2 regions of the Sphingomonas paludis genome follow, and region 2 is predicted to be linked to the other one. Evidence: predicted binding sites of a transcription regulator. Region 2 holds the regulator's gene; the other holds the start of a gene.

Region 1 (8,919 bases), 180 kb from region 2:
GGCCGAGGGCGCGGTTGAAGCCCAGCTTCGCCGCCTCCTTCATCCGCAGCCCCGCATGCGCCACCGGCCGCACTTCGCCCGACAGCGCGATCTCGCCGAACGCAATCCCGTCCGACGGCAATGGCCGCTCGGCAAGCGCGGAAATCAGCGCCGCCGCCACTGCCAGGTCCGCCGCCGGATCCTGCACCCGGTATCCGCCCGCAATGTTCAGATATACCTCGCAGGTCGAGAAACTCAGGCCGCAGCGCGCCTCCAGCACCGCCAGGATCATGGCCAGCCTGCCCGAGTCCCAGCCGACCACCGCCCGCCTCGGCGTCGCCCCGCTGGCCAGCCGCACGACCAGCGCCTGCACCTCGACCAGCACGGGCCGCGTCCCCTCCAGCGCAGGAAACACCACCGATCCCGTCACGCTTTCCGCACGGTCGGTCAGGAATAGGGTGGACGGGTTGGCCACTTCGGTCAGCCCCTCGCCCGCCATCGCGAACACGCCGATCTCGTCCGTGCCCCCGAACCGGTTCTTCACCGCGCGCAGGATACGGAACTGGTGGCTGCGCTCGCCCTCGAAGCTGAGTACGGTGTCGACCATATGCTCCAGCACGCGAGGGCCCGCAATCGATCCGTCCTTGGTGACATGGCCGACCAGCACCACGGCGGTGCCGCGTTCCTTGGCAAACCGGATCAGTTCCTGCGATGCGGCGCGCACCTGGCTCACCGTGCCCGGTGCGCCTTCGATCAGGTCGCTGTGCATCGTCTGGATGGAATCGATGACCAGCAGGTCGGGTGCCTCGCCCCGGTCGCCAAAGGTGGTCAGGATATCGCGCACGCTCGTCGCGCTGGCCAGCTGCACCGGTGCCTTGCCCAGCCCAAGCCGCCGCGCGCGCAGCCGCACCTGATCCGCCGCTTCCTCGCCCGAGACATAGGCGACGGCCTTCCCCGCCAGCGCCAGCTTCGCCGCCGCCTGCAACAACAGGGTGGATTTGCCGATGCCGGGATCCCCGCCGATCAGCGTCGCCGACCCCTCGACGAACCCGCCGCCCAGCGCCCGGTCCAGCTCGGCAATGCCCGTCGCCATCCGGTCGGGCAGCGCGATATCGCTGTCCAGCCCGGACAGCATGATCGCTTTTCCGCCGGATTGCAGGTTATGCTTGGCCTGAAACGGCGTGACGACCGCTCCAGCCTCTTCGACCAGGCTGTTCCATTCCCCGCAATCGCCGCACTGCCCCTGCCACTGCGAAGTGACGGAGCCGCATTGCTGACAGACATAGCGCTTCTTCGGCTTGGCCATTTACGTGCGCTAGCACTAATGGAACAAAAAGGGAATATCGAAGCGTCGGCGCTGTCCTACACGGCGATCGCCGGGCTAGTCTCGCCGGATGGGCAGTTCCGCCCCCGGCCTGACCCCGCTTCGCCGCCGGACGATTACGGGGGCTGATTTCAAAGGGGACGTGGCACCACTTTCGCCACCTTCCGATCCCGAATCAGGCAGCGCTCAACTCGCTGCCCTTCTTCAGCGCCTTGTCGCCGTCCTCCTGCTCGACCAGATAGGCGGGGTTGTCCGTGGTGCCGTTCTTGACGATCTTGCTGCCCTTGATCGTCCGCTGGACGCGGCGGTCGAACCGCTCCTCCACCTTGCCCTTCGCGGTGCCATTGCCCCACGACCATTTGACCGACTGACCCTTTTTGAAGCTGTTGGACATGGGGCTCTCCATCATAAACCGGGGCAAAGACGCCCGGCGGGGGCAAAGCGTTCCCTTGGGCGCGGCTTTGGGCTATCGCCCCGCGCCATGCAGCCCACCGACCTTCGAATTGCGATGTTCAGCGGCAATTACAATTATGTCCGCGACGGCGCCAACCAAGCGCTGAACCTGCTCGCCGGGCATCTGCTGGAACGCGGCGTCACGCTCCGCGTCTATTCGCCCACCGTGCCCGAACCGGCGTTCGAGCCGACGGGCGAAGTCGTGGACATTCCGGCGCTCGCCCTGCCCGGCGGACGCGACGAATATCGCCTGGGCCTCGGCCTGCCCATGTCGGTGCGCGCCGACCTCAAATCCTTTGCCCCGAACATCGTCCATGTCTCCGCCCCGGACGTCAGCGGGCACCGCGCCGTTACCTGGGCACGGCGGCGCAGGATTCCGACGCTCGCCTCGCTGCACACCCGGTTCGAAACCTATGCCCAATATTATGGCATCGGCTTTCTGGAGCCGCTGGCAATCAACCTGTCCACCCGCTTCTACAATCGCGTCGACCGGGTGATGGTGCCCAGCCCCAGCATGGGCGACGTGCTGCGCGACTGGGGCGTCCGCACGCCTATCGGCATCTGGTCGCGCGGCATCAATCACGACCGGTTCAATCCCGGTCGCCGCGATCTCGCCTGGCGGCGCTCGCTAGGGATCGGGGATCAGGACGTGGCGGTCAGCTTCCTTGGGCGACTGGTGCTGGAAAAGGGGCTGGGCATCTTCGCCGATGTCATCGCCGAACTGAAGACGCGCGGCGTGCCGCACAAGGTGCTCGTGATCGGTGACGGCCCCGCCCGCCCCTGGTTCGCCGAGCGCGTGCCGGAAGCAGTCTTTACCGGCTTTCAGTCGGGCGACGATCTGGGCCGGGCAGTCGCCGGCATGGACGTATTCTTCATGCCATCGGTCACCGAAACTTTCGGCAATGTGACGACAGAGGCGATGGCGGCGGGCGTGCCGGTGGTGGCGGCACGGGCCACGGGCGCGGTCGATCTGGTCGAGGAAGGCGTAACCGGCTTCCTGGTGCCGCCAACCGACGTCCGCGCCTATGCCGATGCCATCCAGACATTGGTGGAAAATCCCGCGCTTCGCCGCTCGGCGGGGGCGGCCGGCCACCGCGCCGCCCAGCGCTTCGTCTGGGATACGGCGAACCAGGCGGTGCTGGATGCCTATCTGGAGCTGCTGCCCCCCCGCTGACGCCGGGATGGGCAAGCGGCGGCATCGTCCCTATCTGTTCTCTCATGGCCGACCTTTTCGCCGATCCCGAACAACCCGCCACGGACGATCCCGCGCCCGATGCGCCGCTCGCCGATCGCCTGCGCCCCCGCGCGCTCGACGAAGTGGTAGGCCAGGATCACCTGACCGGAGCGGAGGGCGCCATCGGCCGCATGGTCGCGGCGGGCAAGCTGTCCAGCATGATCCTGTGGGGACCGCCCGGCACCGGCAAGACGACGATCGCCCGGCTGCTCGCCGGTGCCGTGGGCCTGCGCTACGCGGCGATCTCGGCGGTCTTCTCCGGGGTCGCCGATCTGAAGAAGGTGTTTGCCGAGGCCCGCGACCATGCCCGCATCGGCCAGCGCACCCTGCTCTTCGTTGACGAAATCCACCGCTTCAACCGCGCGCAGCAGGACGGCTTCCTGCCCTATGTCGAGGATGGCACAGTCACCCTGGTCGGCGCGACGACGGAGAATCCCTCGTTCGAGTTGAACGCAGCGCTGCTCTCCCGTGCCCAGGTGTTGATCCTTCACCGGCTGGATGCCGCCGCACTTGGGCAATTGCTCGACCGGGCAGAGGCGATCATGGAACGCCCCCTGCCGCTCGATGGCGATGCCCGCGCCGCGCTGATCGCCAGCGCCGACGGCGATGGCCGCTTCCTGCTCAATCAGGCGGAGACGCTGTTCTCGGTCCACTTCGACGCATCGCTCGATCCGGCCGGTCTCGGCCAGTTCCTGCAACGCCGCGTCGCCGTCTATGACAAGGATCGGGAGGGGCATTACAACCTCATCTCCGCCCTCCACAAATCGCTGCGTGGGTCGGACCCACAGGCCGCGCTCTACTATCTCGCCCGGCTGCTGACCGCCGGCGAGGAGCCGCTCTATGTCCTTCGCCGCCTGACGCGGTTCGCCAGCGAGGATATCGGCCTGGCCGACCCGCAGGCGCTCGTCCAGTGCCTGGCCGCCAAGGACGCCTATGACTTCCTGGGCTCGCCGGAGGGCGAACTGGCGATCGTCCAGGCGTGCCTCTACTGCGCCACCGCGCCCAAATCGAACGCCACCTATGTCGCGCAAAAGGCCGCCTGGCGCAGCGCAAAGGAAACCGGCAGCCTGATGCCGCCGCAGAACATTCTCAACGCGCCGACCAAGCTGATGACGGACATCGGCTATGGTAAGGGCTACGCCTATGATCACGATGCCGAAGGCGGCTTTTCCGGCGAGAATTACTGGCCATCGGAACTCTCCCCGCAGAGCTACTACACGCCCACCGATCGCGGCATGGAAAAGCGCATCGCCGAGCGCATGGCCTGGTGGGACGAACGCCGCCAGGCTTTGCGTGGCGACTGAAATGCATCCTCATTGCGAGCGTAAGCGAAGCAATCCAGCGACAGGACTGGATTGCTTCGCTGCGCTCGCAACGACGGGTTGCGGGCCGCAAAGTCTTGCCTGCTGATCGCTTCACCCGCTTTGCCGCGATCGACTGGTCGGGGGCCAAGGGGCACCGGCACCGGGGGATTGCCATCGCTGTTGCCGAACCGGGCGATGACGCACCGAAGCTGATCGACCCGCCCGGCGGCGCATGGTCGCGGACGGAGGTGCTGCACTGGGTTCGGGCGCAGCTGGACACCGATATGCTGATCGGTTTCGATTTCAGCTTCGCCCCGCCGTTGATCGATCGGGGGGCCTATCTGCCGGGACTGGACGCGCCGACCACGGCCCGGCCCTTTTGGGCGTGGCTGGACGAACAGTGCGGCGACGCGGATCTGGGCGCCGCGAGCTTTCTGGAAAGGCATCGCGGCAACCATTTCTACCTCGGCGCAGCAGACGGGATGAAGGCGCGCTTCATGCATTTCCGTCGGTGCGAGCAGCACTATCGGGCGAGCGGCGGCGGCAAGCCATCCACCGTCTATGACGCCATCGGCGCGGCTCAGGTGGCAAAGGCCAGCTTTGCCGGAATGCGCCTGCTCCACCATCTGGGCCGCGACGTGCCGGTCTGGCCCTTCGATCCGGTGACGGATCGGGGCGCGGTGGTCGTGGAAATCTATACCAGCATCGCGGCGCGGGCGGCGGGACTGCGCAAGGGATTGTCCAAGCTGCGCCATACCGAAGCATTGAATATGGCACTGGCGGCATTCGGATCGGCGCCCTGGAAGGGGCCGGATACGCTCAGCGACCACCAGACGGATGTGCTCATGACCGCCGCCTGGCTGCGCGCCAAGGTCGGCGACGCGGGGATCTGGCGACCCGAAGGGCTGACGCCGCGGGTGGCGCAGGCGGAAGGTTGGACGCTAGGCGTCGAATAATGACCTGACAATCCAGTGCTCCTGCGAGAGCAGGAGCCTAGAGCGGCAAGCGAAAGCCTCTCTACCCTGGGCTCCTGCTTTCGCAGGAGCGCGGTTGGCTTTGCTACCCGTCTTTACTCCCGCCAAGGCTCGCATTGACCAGCCCGCCATCGACAGCGATCGTTTCGCCCACCACATAATCCCCGGCGCGACTGGCAAGGTACAGTGCAGCGGCGGCCATGTCCTCGTCCGCCCCGATCCGGCCGGATGGAATCGCCTTCGCCACGGCATCGCCGTGATCGCGCGCCGCTTTGTTCATGTCGCTGGCAAACGCGCCGGGCGCGATCGAGGTGACGTTGATCCGATCCCGCACCAGACGCGCCGCCATCCGCTTGGTCAGATAGATCAGCGCGGATTTGGACGCATGATAGCTATAGGTTTCCCATGGATTGAGCCGCAGCCCGTCGATCGAGGTGATGTTGATGACCTTGGCCGGCCGATCCCTCGTGCCCGACGCCTTCAGCAAGGAATGAAGGGACTGGGTCAGGAAAAACGGCGACTTGACGTTCAGGTCCATCACCTTGTCCCACCCCTTTTCCGGGAATTGTTCGAACGGCTCGCCCCAGGCGGCACCGGCATTGTTGACCAGGATGTCGAGCCGCTCCTCGCGTTCGGCCATCATCGCCGCCAGTGCCTTGCACCCCGCAACGGTCGAGATGTCGGCGGGCAGCGCGATGCAGTTCTCACCCAGTGCCGCCGCCGTCTCCACGCACGCCTCTGCCTTGCGCGACGAGACATAGACCCGCGCACCCGATGCCACGAAGCCTGCAGCGATCATTCGCCCGATCCCGCGCGACCCGCCTGTGACCAGCGCAACGCGGCCATCCAGCCGGAACAGCGTGCTGACGTCCATCGGCGATGCTCTCCATACCTGTTTTTCTAAAACACGAATGTATCCCGCTATGGCCGGGGTGCCAACCCGGAACCTGCCCTGGTAGCACCCCCTTGCATCCCGGCGCATCAGTCCCGACAACGCAGCTATGGCCAGTGACTCCCCCATCGATCAGTTCAAATCCGTGCTGGGCGGCACGTGCCGGGCATTGTCGGGCGATGCAGAGGTCGAACTGGCCTTTACCCCCGATGCGCCGGCGCAGTCGGGCCGGCATCTGCGCGTTCCCCTTCCCTCGCGGACCCTTCCCGCCGATCAGGTGGCGGAGGCACGGGGCTTCGCGGACAGTTTTTCGTTGCGGCTTCGCCTGCACGACAGCGCGATGCATCGGCGCGCAGCACCGGCCGATCCGGTTGCGCGCGCCGTATATGACGCGGCGGAAACCGCTCGGATCGAGGCGCTTGGCGGCAAAGGCTATGCCGGCATCGCCGACAATCTCGATCATGCCTTGATGATGCGGCTGCGGTCCGATCCGATCACTCGGGCGCGCAACCGGGACGAGGTACCGCTGTCCACCGCCGTCCAGCTCATCATCCGCGAGCGACTGACGGGCAAGCCTGCGCCTGCCAGCCTGGCGGTTCAGATGGCGCTGGTGTCCGACTGGATCGAGGATCGCGCCGCCGCCGATCTGGATGCGCTGCCGATGGCGCTGGATGACCAGCAGGCGTTTCAGGCCCTGACCACCCGCCTGTTGGAGGATCTCGACCTGGTCGAGGGACAGGTCACGCCCGATGACGAGGAGGCCGGCGGCTCCGACGACGAAGGCACCGAGGACGGGGACGACGACACCGACGACGCCGAACAGGACAGCGACAGCTCTGCCGAGGGCCAGGGCGACATGGAGGCGCGGGGCGAACAGTCGCAGGACGAGACGCAGAGCGGCGAAACCAGCCAGCAGGAACAGGACGGCATCGACGATGCCGATGGCGAACCGGGCGAGGACGGACAGGACGGAATGCTGCCGGTCCGTCCCAATCGGCCGATTTCCGACTTGCCCCCGCAATTCGATTACCGCGCCTTTTCGACCGCGCATGACGAGATCGTGACCGCCACCGAATTGTGCGACGAGGAGGAACTGACCCGGCTGCGCGCCTATCTGGATCAGCAATTGGCCCATCTTCAGGGCGCGGTGACGAAACTGGCCAACCGCCTGCAACGTCGCCTGATGGCGCAGCAGGCGCGCAGCTGGGATTTCGATCAGGAAGAAGGATTGCTCGACGCGGCCCGCCTGGCCAGGGTCGTGGTCAATCCCATGCAATCGCTCAGTTACAAGATCGAACGGGATACCGATTTCAAGGATACGGTCGTCACGCTGTTGATCGACAATTCGGGATCGATGCGCGGCCGCCCGATCAGCATCGCCGCGATCAGTGCCGACATCATGGCCCGCACGCTGGAACGCGTCGGCGTCAAGGTCGAGATCCTGGGCTTCACCACCCGCGCCTGGAAAGGGGGGCAGAGCCGCGAGGCATGGCTGGCGGCCGGTCGTCCGGCTCAGCCGGGGCGTCTGAACGACCTGCGCCACATCATCTATAAACAGGCCGACGAGCCGTGGCGCCGCGCGAAGAAGTCGCTGGGCCTGATGATGCGCGAGGGGCTGCTTAAGGAGAATATCGACGGCGAGGCGCTGCTCTGGGCGCACAGCCGCCTGATTGCCCGGGCCGAGGATCGCAAGGTGCTGATGGTCATTTCCGACGGTGCGCCGGTCGACGATTCCACTCTTTCGGTGAACAGCGGCTCCTATCTAGACCGGCATCTGCGCCAGGTGATCGGCTGGATCGAGGCACGGTCTCCGGTGGAACTGGTTGCCATCGGCATCGGCCACGACGTGACCCGCTGGTACGCCCGTGCGGTCACGATCATGGATGCGGACCAGCTGGCCGGCACGATGGTGGAACAGCTGGCGGGGCTCTTCGACGCGCAATGAACCGGGTGGTCGTCGCACCGCCGGGCGGCTTTGTGGGGCCTGTCAAACGCAGCGTGACCATTGCCGGGCACGAAACCTCGATCAGTCTTGAACCCGTGTTCTGGGTGGCGCTGGAACGGGCCGCGGCGGACCATCACCTGCCGCTGTCCGCACTGATCGCGTCCATCGACGCCGCCCGCATCGCAGCGGACGATCCGCCCAATCTGGCCAGCGCGATCCGCAGCTGGCTACTGGACCAGGTTCAGCGGGCTACGGCCTGATAATCGGCAGGGGAAAAGGCGGGCTGCACGGCCGGATCGACGATTGCGGCATTGGTGCGCAGTCCGCCCCAATGGCTCGATCCGCGCCGTTCGACCAGCGTGCCATCGGCCCGTGCCTGTTCATATCCGTTCCGCGCCCGCTCCGCAGCACCCAGTTCCGCCAACGCCGGGGCCCGCCATTCATAAGGTTTCGGCAGGGTGGAGCGGACCGCCCCCGCCAGCATGCCGCCACCGATCACGCCGCCGGCCAGGGTCAGGCCGAGCGCAATCACAACGGGACGGATCGATCGTCTGGCCATCGAACTGCTGTCGCTCATCCTCTCCTATCGCAGTTTCAGGCCAAAGGTTCCGTCAGGTCAACAGCTTTGGCCCGTCACGCTCCAGCTTGTCGCGGATGCGCCCGGCCGCCAGCGCCAGCATCGGCGGCAGGTCCAGGATCAGGTGGACATGATCGTCCGCCACATCCACGCTCGCCTCCACCCGCTGCCCCAGCGCGATGACGGCAAAGGCAAGGCGGTCGCCATCCCATTGCGGGTCGTGGATGCTGCCGCCGG
Region 2 (8,919 bases):
AAACAACCGTAATCTCAAGACGTTCGATGTCAACTTTCAGAATACGTTCGATCTGGTTGCCCTTGCCCCGCCGGGCTGCACCTTTGTCGCGGAAAGCGGCATTGGCGGGCGGGCGGATTGCGACGCGCTGGCCGAACACGGCATCCGCTGCTTCCTGGTCGGCGAAAGCCTGATGCGGCAGCCGGATGTCGAGGCGGCGACGCGGGCGCTGGTCGGATGAGCGGGCTGACCCATCTGGACGCATCCGGGGCCGCGCATATGGTCGATGTCGGCGGCAAGGCGGAAACGGTGCGTCAGGCAGTGGCAACGGGCCGCATCGCCATGTCGGCAGAGGCAGCGGCGGCGATCCGCGACGGTACGGCCGCAAAGGGCGACGTGATCGCCACCGCGCGCATCGCCGGCATCATGGCGGCCAAGCGCACGCACGAGCTGATTCCGCTCTGCCACCCCCTGCCCCTTGCCCGCATCGCGCTCGATCTGGTCCCCGACGATGGCGGCGTGACCGTCACCGCGACGGTCGGCCTGACCGGGCGGACGGGCGTGGAAATGGAGGCGATGACGGCAGTGTCGGTGGCGCTCCTCACCCTTTACGACATGGTAAAGTCGCTGGATAAGGGCATGATTATTCAGGATATTCGACTGCTGTCCAAGACGGGCGGCAAATCGGGCGACTGGCAGGTCTGATCCACCGGCGGCTGTTCGTCATGCCTTTTGGGTCCTGAAAAATTGCCAGGTCACCGCCCAAAACTACTGCCCCCCGGGCACCACGCCGCCCCCCGCCCTCACCAAGGCCGCAGCCCTTTCATCAACGGCATCAGCGCCCTCCTGATCCAGGGACCGCCGGTCAGCAGCGCCGGATCGCCAAAGCGCCCCACGCGGCGCAGATGCCCGGCCGCCGCCTTGCGCATTTTCGCCTCGGCCAAAACGGCCGCCAGCACGTCATGCGCATAGACCGCTTCATACGGATCATCGGCTTGGGCATCGTCGACGGCGTTCGATAATTCGAGCAACTCCGCGCGGGTCGCGGTTTCCTGAAAATAGGTCTTGGCTTCTTCGCTCGCCTCGGGCCGTTCATCCATCATGTAGAGATACAGCCAATGCTCATAATGCGCCTTGGCGATCAGCGCCGCCGACCAGGGCGGCCTTACTTCCGCATAATCCCGGGCAACCTGCCACATCGCCGCATGAGAGCCGCCCCATTTCTCCGCATTGGCGCTGAGCGCCTTGGAATAGCCTGACATAGGCACAGCCACGGCCCGCGCCAGAGACCCCGATGCCTCGCGCTTCGTCGCATCGTCGCTGTCGACTGCGGTCGCCATCAGCCATGCCGCCGCCTGGCCATGATCCGGCTGCACGGCCAGGGCGTGGCGCAGCAGCTGCCCGGCGCGCTCGCGGCAAGCGGCATAGCGGTGCCAGTTCTGCTCTGCCACCTGATCGGCCGTGTCGAACCCCCTGATCCGGGTCGCACGGCCCATCAGCGCCGAGCCGACAATGACGAACCCGGCAACGTCCCCCGGATCATCGATCGCTGCATCCGGATCGATGTCGAACGGCAGCCGTTCCCCTAAAACCCGCAGCGCGACATAGGCGGTTTCTGGCGGCAATTCGCCCAGATACTGTTTGAAAACGGCCCATTGCCGGGGGGATCCGTCGACGATACGGACCAGCCGGACAAGATCCTTGTCGGTCAACATCACTCTACCCCCCCTTTTCTTCAGCTTTCGGGCATTAGCGGGAGAAGTCCAGAGGGATCAGCCAATTAGCGGCATTGGCCACGCTATTGCTCGCCGAATCGCCGCTCCTTGACGCCGTAAGTGATGCGGATGCGCACCCATTCGCCATATTTCGATTTGCCGCCGACGCGCGGGGGACGGACGCGGAATTGCCAGGCGGCGGCCTGGATGGCGCGGGCAAGGCGTGATCCGCTGCTTTCCCCCACGATCTCGCAATCCTCCACCCGGTATTCGGGCACGGTGCGGCACATGATCATGCCCCAGCCGGGGCCGCTGGCGGAGGATAGGTAACCGGCCAGTTCGGAATCATACGGCTCGCGGTACCAGGATGCGGCATAGAGCGGCTCGCCATTGGGGCCGCTGCCGTCGACCCGCTTTGAATCGCCGGGAAAGCCGGTGTCGGGGGGACCCATCGCAGTGCGCGGCGCGGGCGGCCCGGCGCGACCGGGCGGGGGCGCGCGGCCGATATCGGCGCTGGCCATCTGATCGCGGGACAATTCGATCCATGGGGCCTTTGGCGCGAATTCCTTGACCGCCGGCGGCGGCTGGACCAGCGGGCTGACCGGCCGTGGCGGCGGGGCGTCGGCCATTTCGCGCGGTTGTTCGGCGGCAGGCGGCGGCGGGGCGGCGGCAGGCCGGGGCGCGCTGGCGGCGGCGGGCGGCTGTTCCGACACTTCGGCGGCGTCGAAGGTGCTGAGCGACATGTCCACCGGCTCCCGGCGAACCAGCCGCGGGGCGAGCGTCAGCAGCACCAGCACCAGCAACCCTTCGACCAGCAACGCCAGCAGGATCGCCGGCGCGCGAGTCCCCATCCGTTCGCGCAGGCGAGCGGACCAGGACGGCCGGTCGATCAGGGATGGGGCCACGCGAACACCGTACCGGGGGGACAGGACAGGCAACGGCGTTACGAGCGCTATGCGGCCAAGACAAGGCGGCGGCGGGCAGCGTTGCGCTCCGCCCTTTCGTATCGTGGCGACCCGTGCGACATCGCGGGCATGGCACCGCCCCTGATTCCGCTCGCCGATGCACAGGCCCGGCTGATCGCGATGGCCGATCCGGTCGATGCCGAGGACTTGCCGATCGCCGCCTGTGCCGGGCGATGGAGCGTGGATGCCGTCATGGCGGCGCGGACCCAGCCGTCGCGCGACCTGTCGGCGATGGACGGCTATGCCATCGCCCATGCCGACCTGCCGGGGCCATGGCAGGTGATCGGCGAAAGTGCGGCGGGGCGGCCCTTTGGCGGGGGTATGGCCCGGGGCCAGGCCGTGCGCATCTTTACCGGCGCTGCCGTGCCGCAGGGCGCGGACAGCATATTGGTGCAGGAGGAAGCGGCGCGGGACGGCGACCGGCTGATGCTGACGGGCGAAGGTCCGGCGGCCAGGGGCAGCAGCGTGCGGCGGCGGGGGCTAGACTTCATAGCGGGCGATCCCCTTATCGGTGCCGGAACGCGGCTGACTCCGGCCCGGCTGGCGCTGGCGGCGATGGCCGGGCACGGCACGCTGGCGGTGCGGCGGCGCGTCCGGGTGGCGGTGGCGGCGACCGGCGACGAACTGGTGCCGCCCGGGGCGGCGGTGGGCGACGGGCAGTTGCCCGAAACCAACCGGTTGATGCTGGGGGCACAGCTGGCGGAACTGCTGGTCGACATCATCGACCTCGGCATCCTGCCCGACGATCTGGATGCGCTGACCCGCGCCTTTCGCGCCGTCGATGCCGACCTGATCGTGACCAGCGGCGGCGCGTCGGTGGGCGATCACGATCTCGTCCGCCCGGCACTGGTCGCGGCGGGCGCCGAGCTGGATTTCTGGCGCGTCGCCCTTCGCCCCGGCAAGCCGGTGATGGCGGGACGGCTGGGCCGGGCCATCGTCCTTGGCCTGCCCGGCAATCCGGTGTCGGCGTTCGTCACCACCCTGCTGTTCGTCCGGCCGGTGATCGCCGCGCTATCGGGTGCCGCCGACCCCCTGCCGCCGATGCAGCGGGCGGCACTGGCCCATCCCCTGCCCGCCAATGGCGAGCGGACCGATTTCATGCGCGCGGCCATGATCGGCGGAAGGGTCAGCAGCGCGGCGGTGCAGGACAGCTCGATGCTGGCCACGCTTGCCAGTGCCGATTGCCTGATCCACCGCCCCCCGCACGCCCCCGCGGCGGCTGTGGACGATCCTGTGGATATCCTGCTGATCGCTTGACTGTTGGCGGAACAAAGCATAGACATTCACGGTCTGTTCCGACACGGAGATTGGGGATGCTCACCAAAAAGCAGCATGAGCTGCTCTGTTTCATTGCCGAGCGACTGGGCGAAGACGGCATTTCCCCCTCGTTCGAGGAGATGAAGGAAGCGCTGGATCTGAAGTCCAAATCGGGCGTCCACCGGCTGATCGAGGCGCTGGTCGAACGCGGGTTCATCCGCCGTCTGCCCAATCGCGCCCGCGCGCTCGAAGTGCTGAAGATGCCGGAACGCGTTGAGGCCAAGCGCGGCAAGGCTGCGAAACGGGGTGACGTGGCACCACTTTCGCCACCTTCCGCGCCGCAGCGGATGCCGGAGGCGGCCAACGACGTCATCGAAATCCCGCTTCATGGCCGCATTGCCGCCGGCGTGCCGATCGAGGCGATGGAGGGATCGCAGATGCTGCCGGTGCCCGCCGCGCTGCTGGGCACGGGCGAGCATTATGCGCTTGAGGTATCCGGCGATTCGATGGTCGAGGCAGGCATCCTGGACGGCGACTATGCGCTGATCCGCAAGACGGAGACGGCGCGCGACGGCGAGATCGTGGTGGCGCTGATCGACGGCCATGACGCGACGCTGAAATATTTCCGGCGCGAAGGGGCGATGGTCCGGCTGGATCCCGCCAACCGCAGCTATGATCCGCAGCGCTATCGCCCGGATCAGGTGCAGGTGCAGGGCCGGTTGTCGGGGCTGCTCCGCCGCTATTGAGGCGGCGGCGCCTGTCGGGGCGGGCGCGGCGGCATCACCCTGGGGGGGTTCAGCCAGGGATGGGCCGTCGCCGCCTTCACCCGGCGGATCGTCCCGTCGGCCAGGTCGATGGCCACGCCGCCGCTATCGACCAGCGCCGGGCGGTCCAGTTTCAGCCAGCGCGGCGTGCAGCCCGCTGGCAGCCGTCGGTCGCTGACGACGATATCGGCATCGGCGCAGATATCGCGCATTGCGGTCCATTCGACGAAATGGCTGCTGCGCGTCGCCGCCACCCGCCATCGCCGCCCGCTCCGGTCGGTCACGTCGGCAACGCACAGGTCGGCGCTGCACCGCGCATCGGCCAGGCCCGCCAACGCCAGCGGATCGCCGTCCACTCCCGCCGCTTCGGACAGGATCATCCGCGCATAATCGCCGGTCCGGTCGCGCAGCACCGCCAGACCGGCATCGGTGCGAAGGGCGACGTGGCGGCCATCGCCGGTGACCAGCACATCCGGTGCGCCGCCCGACAGAGCCCCCAGCGCCCCGATGGCCACCGGCACCAGGCCCCAGACCCGCCACCCGGTCCGCCACAGCGCGATCCAGAGCCCGCCCCCGACCATCGCGGCAAAGGACCATCCGGGCATGACGGGCAGCATCCGCACCGATCCCGGTGCGTCGGCGGTGGCATGGGCGATGCCGAGCAGCAGGTCGAGCGCCCGGCCGGTCACCCACCATGCCGATGCGCCCAGCCCGACCGTATCCAGCACCAGCGCCAGCGCCTCTGCCGGCATGATGACAAAGGTGGTCAGCGGAATGGCGACCAGATTGGCCAGTGCTCCGTACAGGCCCGATTTGTGGAAATGGAACAGCGCGATCGGGGTCAGCACCGCCTCCACCACCAGCCCGGTCAGCAACAGGGACGCCGTGCCACGGGCAAGGCGTCGGTGCGGCCCTTCGTCCCGCCGTTCGAACCATCGCTGGACGCGGGGGTGACCGTGCAGCGCAACGATGGCGGTGACCGCGGCAAAGCTCAGCTGGAAACTCGGTCCCACCACGCTTTCCGGCCACAGCACCAGCACGAACAGCGCGCCCGCCCCGATCAGCCGCAGGGTGATCGCCTCCCGCCCCAGTGCCATCGCAGCCAGGACCATGAGCGCGGCGATGCACGACCGCACCGTCGGCACCTCTGCTCCTGCAAGCCAGGTATAGCCAAGCGCCGCCAGTGCGCCAAAGCCCGCCGCGATCAGCGGCACCCGCGTCCGCAGGGCCAGGGCGGGGATCAGGGCCAGCAGCTTCATCGCCACCAGGATGGCGGCACCGACGACGGCGGTGACGTGCAGGCCGCTGATCGACAGCAGATGCGCCAGGCCCGATCGGCGCATGGCTTCGGCATCCGCCTCGGCAATCGCGCCGCGATCGCCGGTGGCAAGCGTGGCGGCAATTGCCCCTGCCTCGCCGCCCACCCGGTCGCGGATATGTGCGGATAACCGGTTGCGGACGCCCGCTCCGGCCTGCACCGCCGGTTCGATGACGGTTACCGGCCCCAGCGCCCTGCCCGTCGCGCCGACCCCGTCGAACCAGGCGGCCCGCGCATAGTCATAGGCACCGGGCAAGGCAGGCGGCGCTGGCGGCATCAACCGTGCGCGCAGCCGAACGAGCGCGCCGGTGCCGATCCCGGCCACCATATCCGTCTGGCGAACATTGACCCGCACCAGCGGCGGCAGGCCGGGCGTACCGGCGGGTGTCAGCCGCAACCGCACCAGATCGCGGGCCGGCAGCGGCTCGACCCGTTCGACCCGCGCATCGAACTGCACGGTCACGTCCCGGGCCAGCACGGGATGGGCGACCCGTTCGGCCCGTCCCCACGCCAGCGCCAGGCCCAGCGCGATCGCCATGCCCGCCAGGATCATGGCCGCGCTTGAGCGCCGCCCGGTGCCGATCGCCGCGCCGGTCAGCGCCAGGCCGATCCCGCCCAGCCCGGCCGCAATCCAGGCGACGGGGCCGGGCAGGACGAACCACAAGACCGCGCCCAGCCCAGTCATGACGGGAATCCACAGCGGCAACTGACCGCGCTCGCCCTCCAGCCGCCGCTCGATGGCGTCTGAAACCGCGCCTATTCCCTTCGCCATTTGTCGTGGCCAGATCGCCATGCTAGGGGCGGCAAAGGCTGTTCTGGCCATCAAAAAATAGTCTGGGAGCAAGCGCGGTTGAGCGCAACCATCGAATCCGGCGGCGCCGAAGCACGCCCCGTCGTCACCCGTTTCGCCCCGTCGCCGACGGGGTTCCTGCACATCGGCGGCGCGCGCACTGCGCTGTTCAACTGGCTGTTCGCGCGGGCGAATGGCGGCAAGTTCCTGCTGCGGATCGAGGATACCGACCGCGCGCGCTCCACCCAGCCCGCCATCGACGCGATCCTGGACGGGATGCGCTGGCTGGGCCTGGACTGGGACGGCGATGCCGTGTTCCAGTTCGCCCGCGCGGGACGCCATGCCGAGGTCGCGCATGAATTGCTGGCGCGCGGCCATGCCTATCGCTGCTGGCTGACCCAGGAGGAGCTTGCCGCAATGCGCGAACGGGCGCAGGCGGAAAAGCGGCCGTTCCGCGTCGAAAGCCCGTGGCGCGATGCCGATCCCGCAACCGGCCCCGCCGACCGCGATCCGGTCATCCGGCTGAAGGCCCCGCGTGAAGGCGCGGTCACCATCGACGACCGGGTCCAAGGGGCAGTGACGGTCCAGAACGCCGAAATCGACGATTTCGTGCTGCTGCGCTCCGACGGCACGCCGACCTACATGCTGGCAGTCGTGGTGGACGATCACGACATGGGCGTCACCCATGTCATTCGCGGCGACGACCACCTGAACAACGCGTTTCGCCAGCTGGCGCTGATCCGCGCGATGGAGTGGCCGGAACCGGTCTATGCCCATGTCCCCCTGATCCACGGGTCGGACGGGGCAAAGCTGTCCAAGCGGCACGGGGCGCTGGGTGTCGAGGCGTACCGCGACGAACTGGGCGTGCTGCCCGAGGCACTGTCCAATTACCTGCTGCGGCTGGGCTGGGGCCACGGCGATGAAGAGATCATCAGCCGGGACCGCGCCGTCGAGCTGTTCGATCTGGACGGTGTCGGTCGCTCCCCTTCCCGCTTCGACCTGAAGAAGCTGGAGAACCTGAACGGGCATTATCTGCGCGCGGCCGACGATGCCCGGCTGACCGATCTGGCGGCTGCGCGCTCGGCCGAGCCGCTGACCGACGAGCAGCGCGCCCTGCTGCTGCGCACCATGCCCTATCTGAAGCCGCGCGCGGCCAATCTGAACGACCTGATCGACGGGGCGCAGTTTCTATTTCGCACTCGCCCACTAGCGATTGACGCGGATGCGCAACCCCTGCTTGAGGGAGAAGCAAGATCGATTCTGGCCCGTGTCCATGCGGCACTGGCGGCGGAACCGGACTGGTCGGCCGATCCCCTGGATCAGGCGGTTCGCCGCGTGGCAGAGGAAATCGGCGTAAAGCTGGGCGCCGTGGCACAGCCGCTGCGCGTTGCGCTGACCGGTCGCCGGACCTCCCCGGGGATCTTCGACGTCCTGGCCGTGCTGGGGCGCGAAGAGAGCCTTGCCCGGATCGCCGATCAGGCCGCGCAAGCGGCCGAATGAACAACGGAAAGGAACAAGGATGACCGATACCGCCAAGCTCCAGACCCCGACCAAGGAGGTCGAGTACAAGGTCCTGTCCGGCAGCGTCGGCCCCCAGGTCGTCGATATCCGCAAGTTGTATGCCCAGACGGGCATGTTCACCTATGACCCCGGCTTCACCTCGACGGCCAGCTGCGAATCGACGCTGACCTATATCGATGGCGACCAAGGCGTGCTGCTGCATCGCGGCTATCCCATCGGCCAGCTGGCCGAACAGTCCAGCTTCATGGAAACCGCCTATCTGTTGCTGAACGGCGAGCTGCCGGACCAGGGCGAGCTGGACAAGTTCGTCTATACGATCAGCCGGCACACCATGCTGCACGAACAGCTGGCGACCTTTTACCGCGGGTTCCGGCGCGATGCGCATCCGATGGCGATCATGTGCGGCGTCGTCGGCGCGCTGTCGGCCTTTTATCACGATTCGACCGACATCACCGATCCGACCCACCGGCTGATCGCCAGCCACCGGCTGATCGCCAAGATGCCGACCATCGCCGCCATGGCGTACAAATATTCGGTCGGCCAGCCGTTCATGTATCCCAAGAACGACCTGTCCTATACCGGCAACTTCCTGCGCATGACCTTCGGCGTG

Evidence for each region. The regulator LexA, encoded in region 2, represses DNA repair genes until DNA is damaged. The targets are predictions, from matches to a motif close to GTTCCNCNCTTGTTCT.
Region 1: a site for LexA is predicted at 1,306-1,321, ahead of radA (DNA repair protein RadA). Genes of this name have one in related genera too.

What each region holds. Positions count from the first base shown of each region.
Region 1 covers NZ_CP187558.1:2,640,370-2,649,288, forward strand. Annotated here, with positions in the region: gene radA (DNA repair protein RadA) at 1-1,285, opposite strand, end outside; gene ACPVPU_RS12795 (DUF2945 domain-containing protein) at 1,479-1,697, opposite strand; gene ACPVPU_RS12800 (glycosyltransferase family 4 protein) at 1,785-2,930, shown strand; gene ACPVPU_RS12805 (replication-associated recombination protein A) at 2,975-4,294, shown strand; gene ACPVPU_RS12810 (hypothetical protein) at 4,390-5,250, shown strand; gene ACPVPU_RS12815 (SDR family oxidoreductase) at 5,354-6,142, opposite strand; gene cobT (cobaltochelatase subunit CobT) at 6,270-8,105, shown strand; gene ACPVPU_RS12825 (ribbon-helix-helix domain-containing protein) at 8,102-8,365, shown strand; gene ACPVPU_RS12830 (hypothetical protein) at 8,347-8,682, opposite strand; gene ACPVPU_RS12835 (polyhydroxyalkanoic acid system family protein) at 8,717-8,919, opposite strand, start outside.
Region 2 covers NZ_CP187558.1:2,462,476-2,471,394, forward strand. Annotated here, with positions in the region: gene trpC (indole-3-glycerol phosphate synthase TrpC) at 1-220, shown strand, start outside; gene moaC (cyclic pyranopterin monophosphate synthase MoaC) at 217-684, shown strand; gene ACPVPU_RS11845 (hypothetical protein) at 783-1,697, opposite strand; gene ACPVPU_RS11850 (hypothetical protein) at 1,778-2,599, opposite strand; gene ACPVPU_RS11855 (molybdopterin molybdotransferase MoeA) at 2,729-3,916, shown strand; gene lexA (transcriptional repressor LexA) at 3,973-4,662, shown strand; gene ACPVPU_RS11865 (ComEC/Rec2 family competence protein) at 4,656-6,770, opposite strand; gene gltX (glutamate--tRNA ligase) at 6,849-8,288, shown strand; gene ACPVPU_RS11875 (citrate synthase) at 8,308-8,919, shown strand, end outside.